DNA from 3 places in the Bacillus cihuensis genome. Region 3 is predicted to be linked to each of the others. Evidence: riboswitches for the same ligand, from Rfam matches in the RefSeq annotation. Region 3 holds a riboswitch; each other region holds the start of a gene.
The links. A riboswitch is a leader RNA that binds a small molecule or an ion and turns the genes downstream of it on or off. The one in region 3 is predicted to bind S-adenosylmethionine.
Positions count from the first base shown of each region.

Region 1: linked by a shared signal. The riboswitch ahead of V179_RS32530 (methionine ABC transporter ATP-binding protein) and the one ahead of V179_RS30225 (YezD family protein) in region 3 are both predicted to bind S-adenosylmethionine.
Region 2: linked by a shared signal. The riboswitch ahead of V179_RS0102635 (methionine ABC transporter ATP-binding protein) and the one ahead of V179_RS30225 (YezD family protein) in region 3 are both predicted to bind S-adenosylmethionine.

Region 1 is NZ_KI632495.1:2,365,756-2,370,508, forward strand. It holds gene V179_RS0117080 (M20 family metallopeptidase) at 1-148, opposite strand, end outside; gene V179_RS0117085 (MetQ/NlpA family ABC transporter substrate-binding protein) at 235-1,098, opposite strand; gene V179_RS0117090 (methionine ABC transporter permease) at 1,114-1,764, opposite strand; gene V179_RS32525 (NIL domain-containing protein) at 1,778-2,197, opposite strand; partial or broken gene V179_RS32530 (methionine ABC transporter ATP-binding protein) at 2,275-2,797, opposite strand; SAM riboswitch class I at 2,927-3,038, opposite strand; gene V179_RS0117100 (DUF2935 domain-containing protein) at 3,705-4,574, opposite strand.
Region 2 is NZ_AYSD01000010.1:597,442-602,194, forward strand. It holds gene V179_RS0102625 (pyridoxal phosphate-dependent aminotransferase) at 1-652, opposite strand, end outside; gene V179_RS0102630 (carbon-nitrogen family hydrolase) at 734-1,516, shown strand; SAM riboswitch class I at 1,678-1,784, shown strand; gene V179_RS0102635 (methionine ABC transporter ATP-binding protein) at 1,897-2,910, shown strand; gene V179_RS0102640 (methionine ABC transporter permease) at 2,900-3,571, shown strand; gene V179_RS0102645 (MetQ/NlpA family ABC transporter substrate-binding protein) at 3,747-4,583, shown strand.
Region 3 is NZ_KI632497.1:406,768-411,520, reverse strand. It holds gene V179_RS0120190 (amino acid ABC transporter permease) at 1-80, shown strand, start outside; gene V179_RS0120185 (amino acid ABC transporter permease) at 100-810, shown strand; gene V179_RS28430 (amino acid ABC transporter ATP-binding protein) at 807-1,580, shown strand; SAM riboswitch class I at 1,901-2,001, shown strand; gene V179_RS30225 (YezD family protein) at 2,083-2,259, shown strand; partial or broken gene V179_RS32645 (hypothetical protein) at 2,442-3,040, shown strand; gene V179_RS0120160 (S66 peptidase family protein) at 3,340-4,263, shown strand.

The sequences.
Region 1 (4,753 bases), on a different contig from region 3:
AAGCCGTTAGCGTGTCCGAAGCAAAATATTCTTGGTTGCCTATTTCAGGTTTTGCATGAATCTTTTGGCTTGTTTCAACATATGTATTTGCACGAAGTTCAAGATCTTCTTCAATGATTTGCAAGTGAACGTCCTTAACAATGGTCATAGTTTCTTGCCCCCTTCTAATTAGAAAGAAGCCAGACAAAGTTTCGTTTCTCTATCTGGCTTCGGCTTTAGTATCAATGTACTAGTTTATTTAGTAGCAGGTTTCGTCCATGCATCTTTATAATTGACCAACTCGTCTACCGAAACATAGGCCGGGATTGAGCTTCCTTTAAATGTATCGTTGATAAATTGTTCCACTTTTTCCGATTGATAAAGTTCAACTAACTTCTGTAGTTCCGGACGGTCTGCATTCCCTTTTTTCACTGCAATAATATTAATGTATGGTTTCGCTGTGGCACTTTCATGGAATAAGGATTCATCTAATTTCAGACCTGCTTCCATAGCAAAGTTGTTATTAATAACGGACGCATCCACATCATCTAAGAAACGCGGAGTATTTCCAGCAGCCACTGCTTCAAACTTCAAATTCTTCGGATTGGTTGCAATTTTATTTAATGCTCCATTTCCATCAAAATCCTCAACTAACGTAATCAGGCCCGCCTCTTGCAATAGTAACAAGGCACGTCCAAAATTCGTTCCTTCATTAGGTACAGCAATCGTTGCTCCTTCTGGTAGCTCTTCAAGTTTTTCATATTTTTTTGAATACAACGCCATTGGCGCAATAACCGTCGAACCAATTGCTTCTAAATCCAACTTTTGCTTATTAATAAACTCGTCAAAATAAGAAATCGTTTGAAAGGAATTTGCATCGATCTCCCCTTCAGCTAATGCAAGATTCGGTTGGATATAATCATTAAACTTAACGAGCTCGATATTTAGCCCTTCATCTTTAGCAATGCCAACAATATAATCCCATATTCTTGTATCCCCGCTACTAACGCCGACCTTCACCGTTTTTTCACCCTCTGCACTGCCTTTTTCATCAGTTTTTCCACATGCCGTCAACACAGCAAGTGCCAGTACTAAGACTGCAATTAATAATTTCTTCATTTTTTATTCCTCCAATTATCTTCTTCTGATTTTTTTTGAAACGATATTTCCAGTTGATTGCAGTAATTGAACAATTACCACTAGTGCTGCAACCGTGACAATCATCGTCATCGTATCGAAGCGTTGATACCCATAACTTAAAGCAAGGTCACCAACTCCACCTGCACCAACCGCACCGGCCATCGCTGAAGCGCCGACAAGTCCGATTGTAGCTGTTGTAAACGTAAGTACTAATGAGCTAAGTCCTTCCGGAATTAAAAAGCGAAAAATAATTTGCCATGTCGTCGCTCCCATAGCTTCCGCAGCTTCAATAATTCCTTTGTCTACTTCCAAAAGTGAATTTTCCACAAGTCGTGCAATATAAGGCGCCGCATAAAAAATCAAGGGAACAATCGCTGCATTTGTGCCAATTGCTGTACCGACTACGAATCTAGTAAATGGAATCAGTGCAACTAGTAAAATAATGAACGGGACAGACCGTAAAATATTAATAACTGGGTTTAATACGTTAAATACCCACTTATTCTCTAAAATGTGACCATTCCTAGTAATAACTAGTAAGATTCCCAGTGGAAGTCCAATCACAACTGAAAATAATAGTGATAAGGCAACCATATAAAGCGTATCGCCAAAACCAGTTAACAGCTGATCAGCAGTAATTTCCATACCCCACAATGTGTTACTCATGTATCCTCACCTCCTGCACAAGAATATTTTCAGCTTGAATATAGTCAAATGCTTTCCTAATCTCGCTTTTTTCGCCTGTCACTTCAATAATTAAATTACCAAAAGGCGTTTCCTGTATTTCCGAAATATTTGCTGATAAAACATTTAAATCAACATCAAATCGTTTAGCAACTGTTGATAATAAAGGCTTACCTGAATTGGCTCCAATAAAATTAATTTTCCAGATAATCGGATTCCCTTCCGCCTGGCTTATATAGCTTTGCGGAATTTCGTCATGAATTACTGTTCGGACAAAGTTTTGAGCAATCTCTGTTTGCGGCTTGGCAAATACGTCAAACACAGAACCTTGCTCAACAATCCGCCCACCTTCCATAACCGCCACCTTATTACAAATTTCGCGAATGACCGACATTTCATGGGTAATTAGCAAGATGGTGATATTATATTCCCTGTTTACTTTCTTTAATAGCTGTAAAACAGCACTTGTCGTTTGTGGATCGAGCGCCGATGTGGCTTCATCGCATAACAGAATCGAAGGATTCGTTGCTAGAGCACGTGCAATGCCGATTCGCTGCTTTTGACCACCAGACAATTGCTCTGGATAATTTTTCGCCTTCCCCAAAAGACCAACAAATTCCAATAATTCATTAACTCGTGTATGAATTTCTTTTGCAGGTGTACCCGATAAGATGAGCGGCATCGCTACATTATCAAAAACCGTCTTCGAGTTAAGCAAATTAAAATGTTGAAAAATCATCCCAATTTTCTTTTTCTCTGTTCGTAAATCTTTCGGCTTTAACGAAGTCAACGCTTTGCCATTCACCAATACCTGTCCTTCTGACGGACGCTCGAGTAAATTGACCAACCGGATTAACGTACTTTTTCCGGCGCCACTATAGCCGACAACACCGAAAATATCGCCTTTTTCAACGACTAAATCGATCCCTTTCAAAGCTTCAACGGTTTGTTTCTTTGATTCATACATCTTTTTTACATTTTGAAATTCAATCATCTACTCTCCCCCATGTTGTTTCTTTTCAAAGCTGTAACACGAAAAAGCCTCTTCCATCATTAGACAGAAGAGGCTTACTTAGACAAATACAAAAGAATACACTTCTATTAATTATCTAGTAAAGGCTTCTTCTTATCTTTCAAACTTACGTTCGTTGGAATTAGCACAGTATTTTTACAAAAGTAAAAACCTGTTGCCGAGGTATCATAGGGCCAAGTCCCTCCACATCTCTTGATAAGAATGTATCCATATATTATTTTATTTTTTTAAATATATAACTTAATATTTAAAATGTCAATTAAATTCTAAAAAATAGATTTATTATAACTATGATGTTGACCCATAATAAAAAGGGCAAACCCACATTTACTACAACCGTTCATCTATAGCTATTATTTGAATACAGACATTTTTTGGATATATTTGTGTTAGTGTAGCTTTAAAATAACAGTTGGATAAAGACGGAAACATTCATTCAGTTTTCTCCTATCTAATCCAATTCAAAATATCGGTTATGTAAACAAAAACCCACCTGCTGCAGAACAACAAAGCAAGACAATTAATGTATTCAAACGCTAATCGTCTTACTCCACCTCTTGTCGATCGTTTATAAAAATAGGGTAATTAAATTAACGGGTTCCGATAAGGGAGAGGAAACGTATAATTAGAATCTTAACTAGCAGACTAATTCGCATGGCGAGTTGGTCTGCCTTTTTATTGTTACATCAACGTTTAATGGAGTAAGACTTATTGTGTATTGAGGTAGTGAAAAAGGGTAATTCAATTTATATGGAATATATAGTAAAGACATTATTTTGAGGTCCCCTTATGGACAAGATATTGGTTTTAAAAACCTCAATTACCACCACTTAGCTTTAATATTACAGAATAAGTCTCTTCTTCTCTCTTACATCATCATTTCTTCCTGTTGCTTTACTCTTAACCTCTCCTCTAAAACATGGACCATTTGAAGGAAATGATCTGCTTCTCTTACTACATGGTCAGCCAGCAACGGGTCGATGACATTTCTGATTTGACAGGTCTTTATGAAATCTAACCCTGCCTGTTTAAAATCCCTAAGCTCATGTGTTGCGTTCTCACTATCCTTATTAAGCTTTCCAATGATGGGATAGGTCGGTTGTTTCTTATATAGCATCGATTCAACATCCCTTGCCTGGTTGAGAAGGACTTCAAAATCATCCCCAAATTTTAAAGCGGTTTTCACTAAATTCCGTTCCGATTGATCAAGCAGCGATGCGATAAATCGCGAATGCTCCATCATAATTTTTAGCCAAAATACATTTTCCTTGATAATCGCATCCTGGATAGGGTCCAAAATCCCTTCATTAAATTTTTTTAACGTCCTCATAAAATATTCAGCCTCACGTGCTGTATGATCAACAAGGAGAGGGAAGTTAAAGCCCATGACTTTACAATTGATTATAAGGATGAGCAAATTTCGTTTAAAATTCCGTAATCCTAAAACAAGCTGTATTGAATCTTCATTTAACTTACGGACTGCAGTTACATTATTGGGGGTTTGATACGCTCTTTTTTCCTGTTCTTCAAAATAATGGTAGAAACGATCTGTTTGCTGGATAAGATGCTTGTCATGCCGGCTAAACCCTTCACCCAAAAAATAGGAATGCTCTTTCATAATTCGTAACCAAAATTTGTTCTCAACTAATGATCGCTCAATAAATAGTTGTTCCGTTAATGATTCAGGTGGTGCAGCAAAAGTTTCAGGAGCAATTAACATTTGGTTTTTTGATTCCATGTCATGATGTCCTTGGTTAACCACTGTTTCACCCTCCTTTGAAAAACACACATACAATACATCTTTATTTGTAAACTTTTTTATTATGTTATCTTGTGGGCAATTCAGATAAAAATTATTGTTGTACGAACTTCAAAAATCGGGCGCTTTTCTTGAGTAACGAAAAATAGTCCAATTTC
Region 2 (4,753 bases), on a different contig from region 3:
CTGGTTTTTTTCCATCAAATCCAATTGCGCCATAGGCAAAATCATGCAAAATCGTGATTGAATGTTTTTTTGCAAAAGCAACTGTTTCTTCGAAGAAAGTCCGATCTACTGTAGCCCCAGTCGGATTGTTCGGATAGTTAAGATACATTAATTTTGCTGATTCTTTTTGTTTTTGCGGAATGGCGTTGAAATCAGGTAAAAATTGATTTTCAGCTTTAAGTGGGAATGTTTTATATTCGACATTCGCTAACACTGCACCTGATAAATAATCCGGGTATCCTGGATCAGGCAATAACATTAGTTCGCCTTCATTTAACAAGCACATTGGCAGCTCAACTAGACCTGTTTTCGTCCCAAATAAAATAGCTATTTCAGTCTCTGGGTCGATAGCTACTCCATATTGTTTCAAATAAAATTCGCTAGCAGCTTCCTTCAGTTCTTTAAGTCCTCTAAACGGGGAGTATTTATGAGTTAGTGGATCCTCTGCCGCAGTTTGGAGAGCTTTGATGATGTGTGGTGGTGTCGGCTGATCTGGGTTACCTTGCCCTAAATTAATAACATCCCGTCCTTCTGCAACTGCCTTGCCTACCTTTTCAACTAGGTTTGCAAAAAATTGTACTGGTAATTTTTTTAAGCGCTCTGAATATTCCATGTGAACCACCTTTTATGTAAGAGTTGCTATTTAATCTAAAATTTTATAATATTTAGATAAAAAAGTCTAGAGGTGTCAAAAATGAAGATTGCTTGTGTACAAATGGATATCGCTTTTGGGGAGCCAGATCAAAATTATACAGCGATTGAGAAATACATTGAAGAAGCGGCAAAAGCACAAGCGGATGTCATTGTCTTTCCGGAAATGTGGAATACAGGCTACGCTCTTGATCAACTCGACAGACTGGCTGATCGAGAGGGAAGCATAACAAGAAAGCTACTGTCTCAACTGGCCAAAAAACATCAAGTGAACATTGTCGGTGGTTCAGTAGCAACAAAAAGAGGAGACAAATACTTTAATACGATGTATATCGTGGATAGAACTGGAAAAATTGTCGCGGCCTACGATAAAGCTCATTTATTCAAGTTAATGGATGAGCATGTATATTTAAACGAAGGACAAAGTATGAATGTATTTGAAATGAATGGCATTACATGTGGCGGGGTCATCTGTTATGATTTGCGGTTTCCAGAATGGATTCGGACACATGCATTAAATGGAGCCAAGATTATGTTTATCCCGGCTCAGTGGCCAAAGCAACGTATTGACCATTGGCAATTATTATTGCAAGCTAGGGCGATTGAAAACCAGTGTTTTATCGTGGCTGTCAACCGTGTCGGTAATGACCCAAATAATGAATTCAATGGTCATTCCATGGTCATTGCACCTTGGGGTGAGCTACTAATTAGCAATCAAACAGAGGAAGGGATCTTGTACGCGGACCTTGAGTTAGAGGAAGTCGATCAGGTGCGGAAGACGATTCCCGTTTTTAAAGACAGGCGGACGGATTTATACGAATTATAAGGGGAAAAATTAGTACTCTGCTAGAGTAGTAGAGTTTATCACGCTTTAACGGGCCGTTCCCCCTACTGAATGAAGTTTCCCTTTTTAGTTAGTTTTTTTAAAAGATTGACAATAATAGGATAGTTTTATAATATATTAATTACATTAAATTTAATTTAAGATACTTATCCAGAGCGACTGAGGGACTAGGCCCTATGACGTCCGGCAACCCCCAATAATTGGGAAGGTGCCAATCCTGCAGAATGATCTTCATTCTGAAAGATAAGTCGAGATTCTTTCGTATTTCGATGCTCCTTTCAGTTGAAGGGAGCATTTTTCGTAGGATGAAAAGTCTATATATTTTAAATGACTTGTCAATTTGGAGAAATGTGAGGAATTGTATGATTAAAATTCGTAATCTTTCAAAGATTTATAAAACGAAAAAAGGATTAGTTAAGGGAGTAGATGACGTCTCTCTAACGATTCAAAAAGGCGAAATTTATGGAATTGTTGGATATTCTGGAGCAGGAAAAAGTTCATTGCTGCGTTGCATTAATTTGTTAGAGCGACCTACTTCAGGTCAAATTAAAGTGGATGGAACCGATCTTACATCTTTAAAAGGTGAGGATTTACGCTTAGCAAGGTTGAAAATCGGTATGATTTTCCAACATTTTTATTTGATTAGTCAAAAGACTGTATTTGATAATATTGCTTTTTCTTTAAAAGCTGCCAATGTACCAGCAAATCGAATAAAAGGGCGAGTAGAAGAATTGCTCGAAATGGTAGGTCTTGCTGATAAAAAAGACGTATATCCTTCGCAATTAAGTGGCGGTCAAAAACAAAGAGTTGGAATTGCACGGGCTCTTGCTAATAACCCAAAGGTGCTTTTATGTGATGAGGCCACATCAGCACTAGATCCGACTACTACAAAGTCCATATTGAGTTTATTGAAGAAAATTAACAAAGAGCTTCATATTACAATTGTTTTAATTACGCATGAAATGAATGTTGTAAAGGAAATTTGTAATCGAATGGCTATTATGCAATCAGGTAAGGTTATTGAAGAAGGGGCGGTATATGATATTTTTGCTAACCCACAGACGGAACTTACCAATGAGTTTATTGAAAGTGTTGTATCTTTTGAAATCCCAGAAGTGATTTTGAATGGATGCACTGGACCGATTGTCAAAGTGATCTTTAAAGGGAAGATTGCTTCTGAAGGAATTATTTCCGATATGCTTCAGCAGTTTAACGTTAGTGGTAATTTTCTGCACGGTTCTATTGAATATATTCAGGAAATACCACTTGGCATCTTTATTATGGAATTAAAAGGTGAAAAGGAAGAAATAGAGGGCTCACTCCAGTTTATTGAAGGTCGGGCTGCACAAGTAGAGGTGATACGCGGTGGGCTTTGATTATCATCATTTCATAGAACTTATCCCAGATATAAATCTAGCATTTATGCAAACAGTTTATATGATTACAATTTCGTTAATCGTTGCTGTTCTGATCGGTCTGCCGATTGGAATATTATTATTTGTGACGGACAAAGGTTTATTTTTAGAAAATCGCTGGTTCAAAAATGGTTTAGGATTTGTAGTGAATTTAGTCCGTTCGATTCCGTTTATCATTTTATTAGTTGCACTACTTCCACTAACGGACTGGATCGTAGGATCAACAATTGGACCTACTGCAGCAAGCGTATCTTTATCGGTGGCCGCGATTCCGTTTTTTGCTCGAATTGTCGAGACAGCATTGCGTGAGATTGATAAAGGTGTCATTGAGGCAGCTATTGCTGCTGGTGCAACACCATGGATGATCGTTAAAGATGTACTACTGCTAGAAGCCAAGTCAGGCATTATCTCAGGTGTCACGTTAACGCTCGTCAGTTTAATTGGATTTTCGGCTATGGCTGGTACTGTTGGCGGCGGTGGAATCGGTGATTTAGCTATCCGTTTTGGTTATTATCGCTATGACAACACGATTATGATTGCAACAGTAGTTATTTTAATTATTTTAGTTCAGATTATTCAACTTGCTGGTGATTTCATCGCTAAAGTTGTAGATAAAAGATAAAGTGAAACTTCAATCAGTAGGGGTTTTCTTCATCCCCTACTAATTGTTAGTTGAACCAATCGGGCTTTTACGGGCAGTTATCCCCCACCTACGCTTCTTCGATTCCTCCAAGCCTTGAGTGGGGGTGTTACTGCCCGTTAATGCGGGATAAAGAAACAGAAAGAGGGAGACAATTATGAAAAAATGGTTAACAGCATTAATTTTAGTAGCCGTTATAACGGTTTTAGCTGCATGTGGCAATACTAATAGCGAGAAAAGCAGTAACAAAGGGACAAGTTCAGAATCAAAAGAAATTAAATTTGGTGCTACAGCAGGTCCTTATAGTGACATGGTAACGAAAGCGATTATTCCTGGATTAGAAGAAAAAGGATACAAGGTGACAGTCATAGAATTTAGTGATTACATCCAACCGAACAAAGCTTTGGACAATGGCGATATTCAAGCAAACTTGTTCCAAAATACAATATATCTCGAAAACTTCGCGAAAGAAAACAAAATGGACTTAACAGCATTACTCGCTGTACCTACAGCGCCAATGGGGATTTTTTCAAACACATATAAATCTATAGATGAAGTAAAAGACGGGGCAACAGTTACACTTCCTAATGACCCAGTCAATGCGGCTCGTGCTCTTAATACGCTTCAAGATGAAGGATTAATTGTAATTGATAAAAATACTGATCCATTAAAAGCATCAGAAAAAGACATTACGGAAAATAAGAAAAACTTGAAGTTTCAACCACTTGAATCTGGGCAACTTCCCCGTTCAGTGGAAAGTGCAGACTTAGCGGCTGTACCTGGAAACTTCGCGTTAGCTGCCAAGATGGACTTGCTTGATGCATTAGCACTTGAAAATATGAGTGATCAATATCGCAATGTAGTAGCTGTAAAAACAGATAATAAAGATTCACAGTTTGCAAAGGACATTAAAGAAGTTGTTGAGTCTGATGAATTCGAAAAAATTATTGACGAAGAATTTAAAGGATTCGGAAAACCTGAATGGATGAAGTAAATAGAGGGATTTGAAATGAGAGAGGGATATGGCATCAGTGTCACGAAAGAAAGGCTGTAGTTGTACTTCGGATCAAGGTTTGGATTAACAGAAGTTAGACAATTGCAAGTTCAATAATAAATGACAAGATAAGAGGCTAGGTGGTGATTCAAATTTTGAATCATCCCTAG
Region 3 (4,753 bases):
TTATATGTTTGGAAAAAGGATTTTCGCTGTCTGAGAAAAAGCTGCAAAGGTTTGAAGGAAGCTTATCGGCAGAGAAATGATAGAGGAGATCTGAAATTTATGCAAATTGATATTCCATTTATTTTTATGGCATTGATTGAAATATTCAAAGCACTGCCATTAACGATAATCATTACACTGGTGCCATTAATTATTGGTTTTCTAATTGGGATTGGAATTACGATAATCAGGATTCGGAAAGTAAAAGGATTGTACCGTTTAGCCAATTTCTATGTTTCTTTTTTAAGAGGGACGCCGGCGTTGATGCATATTATGTTAATCTATTTGGGCTTCCCCCTTCTTATTGACAAACTGGCTGTAACCTTTCGGTGGACCTTTCAATCCACATCGATTCCAATTCTGTTATTTGTCTTAATGGCCCTATCTCTAACAGCTGGCGCTTATATGTCAGAAATTATTCGAGCAGGTATATTGGCGGTTGACCAGGGTCAGTTGGAAGCGGCTGAATCAATTGGAATGACAAATTTTCAAGCGATGAGACGAATTGTATTCCCTCAAGCCATTGCAATTTCGCTTCCTAATTTATGTAATATCTTTATCGGGTTTTTGCATACATCCTCCATTGCTTTTATCGTGTCGCAAAAAGAATTAACGGGTGCTGCAAATATTGTGGCTTCAAATAACTTGAAATTTCTAGAAGCATATATAGCCGCGGCTTTAATCTATTGGGGCTTAACGATCATATCAGAAAAGGTAACTGCGTTATTGGAAAAAAGAGTTACCGTTTATAATCGAGGAGGTGTAATATGATTCAGCTTCGGAATATCCAAAAGTCATTCGGTAATCAACCAGTGTTAAAAGGAATTGATCTTACAGTAAAAAAAGGAGAAGTCGTTTCGATACTTGGCCCAAGCGGTTCTGGAAAGACAACATTACTTCGTTGCATCAATTTTTTAGAAAGACCTACTGAGGGAGAGGTAATGATTGATGACATTACGGTGAGCAGTCAAAAGGGAAGTAAAAAAGAAATTCTTACGCTTCGGAAAAAAACAGCCATGGTATTTCAACAATATAACTTATTTAGACATAAAACTGTTATGGAAAATGTGATGGAAGGATTGATCGTGGTTCAGAAAAACTCAAAAGAAACAGCAAGGAAATTGGCAATGGAAGTGCTAGAGAAAGTTGGGTTAACTGAAAAAGCAAACGCTTATCCAGTTCAGCTCTCCGGAGGGCAGCAACAGCGGGTTGGTATTGCAAGAGCTCTTGCGTTAAATCCAGAAGTGATCTTACTTGATGAACCAACATCCGCTCTTGATCCAGAACTTGTCGGAGAGGTGCTAGAGGTAATTAAGCGGATTGCGGAGGAAGGAATTACGATGATTATTGTGACACATGAAGTGAGTTTTGCTAAAGACGTCTCAGATTATATTGTGTTTATGGATCAAGGTGAAATTGTCGAAGAAGGAACGCCAACGGTTATTTTTAATAATCCAAAAGAAGAAAGAACGAAGAGATTCTTTAAGAGAATAAACCGAGAAGCAGGAATTCTTGAATCAAATTTATCAAGCGTCATTTAACTATAAGAGGTTATTCAAAAAGCCCGGTAAAATAGCTTGCCAATTGCATCAAAGTTCATGAAAAACCTTCTGTTAAGATCGCGAAAGGTCTGTGCGCAAAACATAAGTCAGCACATCTTGTGCATGTCAGGTTCTCACATATTACTGTATACGCGATAGGCTTGAGACGATCGCACCTTGAACTTCTCGGCTCAAGTCGAAGTGGTGATTAAATAGATAATGAAAACGACGTCTATAATTCATACTTAACAACCCTGATAAGTCAGAAAAGTAATTGACAAATATTATTTGCGAATTTACACTAAAACTCATAATCAATTTTCTTATCAAGAGAGGTGGAGGGACTGGCCCTAAGATACCTCGGCAGCAGACTTTGTAGTACTGTGCCAATTCCAGCGAGCGAATGCTTGATAGATAAGAAGAGTAAGTACAGTTCTGTTGCTTAACCTCTTCTTATTTTAAGGAAGGTTTTTTTTATATCTAAAAATTTGGAGGGATTCGAATGGGAAGCATTGATGAGATAAAATTAAAGTATATTGTATCCAGTCTCAAGAATCTTGAGTTTGGTTCTTTGAACATTACCGTTCATGAAGGTGAAATTACCCAAATTGATGTGACGGATAAGAAAAGATTTCCAATCTTGAAAAATCAAAAAGTTAGAGAACAAGGAAGGATCTGAGTCTTCAACAAGCTAGGTTTGAGCATCTTGTCATGCTCTTTTTCTTACATGCTAAAACGTCACAAGCATTAGATTAGTAAATTAGCCATCATTCTTAAAAGGTTTAGTGAAAAAAGGCGAACTGTAAATTGATACGTAATCGTTTCGGTCGATGTAACTGTAAAAAATAAGCTAGGCACTTTTTGGAGACAAGAAAAGTAGATGTATGGGGAGGAAGTAATCAGGTAAGCTTAATTATTGATGATGAGAAGCTGGTCCAAAATGACAAGCGGATTCAAAAGGATATTATTTCCGCAGTAGAAATCTTTAATAAAGATTTTGTCGTTTATCATACTAATGGCTTCGAGGCAAAGCATTTAACCAATGTTAAGGACTCGGTTATAAAAGATCTTGTGATTAATAACATTGAATCAGAATTTGCTGAATTAGAAGAATATGTAGATGAAATTCAAATGCGGTATTTGGAAACGGTCGTGAACTAGACGATCTAGATATCAATCAAATCCATGATAAATGGACCGCAGATGTCGAAGCCTTTGTCGCTAATAATACGAAGTTGAAAATCCGTGGTCTCAATGGGTATGAAGATATGTCTTATAAAGAGATTCGCACATTTAGCTTGAAATTTGATGAGAAGAGAAAAAAATGGCTCATTGATGATGCAGGTCAGGTTCCTGCTGATGGATCTGAAAAAGACGATTGGGATAATAAAGCTGAATTGAGTGGTAAGGATGCACCTGTTATGAAATGGAAAAGGAACGATCGTATGGAGCAACTTTAAATTATAGAACCGTTTAGTTTATCTTAGCCTAATAGACATTATGTTTATTAGGTTTTTTGTTTGTTCTAAAAAAAACTTATCACTTACGAAATCTGTAATTTTCTCTCTGTTCTAACTTATATATCACTTTATCGCGATTTAACAGGCTGTAATACCCCTACTGATTGAAGTTTCACATAATAGTTTTCAGGTAATTTGATGACAGAACTAAAGTTAAAAAAGCTTCGATCCCTTTTTCTTCATACAAAGAGTAATTGTGTAATACGTATAGAAATAGAAGAATGTGAAGGAGGGTTAGCATGAACATGATAAAACCGGCACGCCTTCAAAAAGGGGATACAGTAGGAGTCATTGCACCAGCGAGTCCGCCTGATCAAGAAAAAGTTAAACAAGCTCTTTCTTTTTTTACAGAGCTAGGTTTACATTATAAGCTTGGAAAAAACATAGAATGCCAGTATGGTTATTTAGCAGGTAGTGATGAAGAAAGAGTGGAAGATGTGCATAGTATGTTTTTAGATCCAAGTGTAAAAGCCATCTTTTCAGCACGTGGAGGATATGGGACGCCGCGTATTGCTACTCAAATCGATTATGAAATCGTAAAAAATAACCCCAAAATTTTTTGGGGATACAGTGACCTTACTTTTTTGCATAACGCATTTATTCAAAAAGCAGGACTTGTCACATTTCATGGTCCGATGCTAAGTTCAGATTTAGGTGGTGATTCAATCGATCCTTTAACCAAATCACGATTCATGCAATTGTTTGATTCACAGTCATTTGTATATGATGAAACAATCTCGCCACTTGTAACAGAAATTCCAGGTGAAGCAAGTGGACTGTTAATCGGTGGAAACCTATCACTGTTAGTTAGTACGCTTGGGACGGAATTTGAAATAGATACAAAAGATAAACTGTTATTCATCGAAGATATTCACGAAGAGCCTCGTTCGGTAGACAGAATGTTGAACCAGTTGTACATGTGCGGTAAATTATCTGATGCAACTGGAATATTAGTAGGTAACTTTAAAGAATGTGAGCCATCACACTCCCTCTCGCTTACTTTAGCTGAAGTTTTACAGCACTACATGAAACTTGCTAATAAACCAGCGGTATCAGGTTTTCAGATTGGTCATTGTACCCCACATGTGGCCATTCCATTAGGAACGTTTTCAAAACTCGATGCCAGTAATCGTAAAGTAATTATTGAAAGTGGTGTTAAATGATAGGAGTGAAGCTAGAAGGTAAAAAGTTAGTGTTGAACAACTGAGACAAATTTTATGAAACAAGCTGTGATAATGGAAGTATAAGATGTAAAGATGGACGTCAAAAGAGGTTGTTTAAGGAGATGGCGTAGAGAGCATTGAATCTCCTGGGTGTTTAAATACAACTGACAAATTCCGAGTACATTTTCCAGGAAATAAAAAAGATTTTGTTATCAAAAGTACATGATAGCAGTTGATACACTAAGTATGATGGATGTGATGCGTTTTTACCCCGTATTAACGGGTAGTAATACCCCGCTGATTAAAATTTTACATTATAATTTAAGGTAAGTAATGAATGGAAGAGGGTGTCTCAAGGGGCATCCTTTGCTTTTGTATGACATTCCTTTGTTTTGAAGAAAACTGAAACTTATTCTTGCTTCCTTCGTAAAAGAATTATTCAGAATAAATCATCCGCCTATGACTGATTACCTACTACAAATTTTAGATT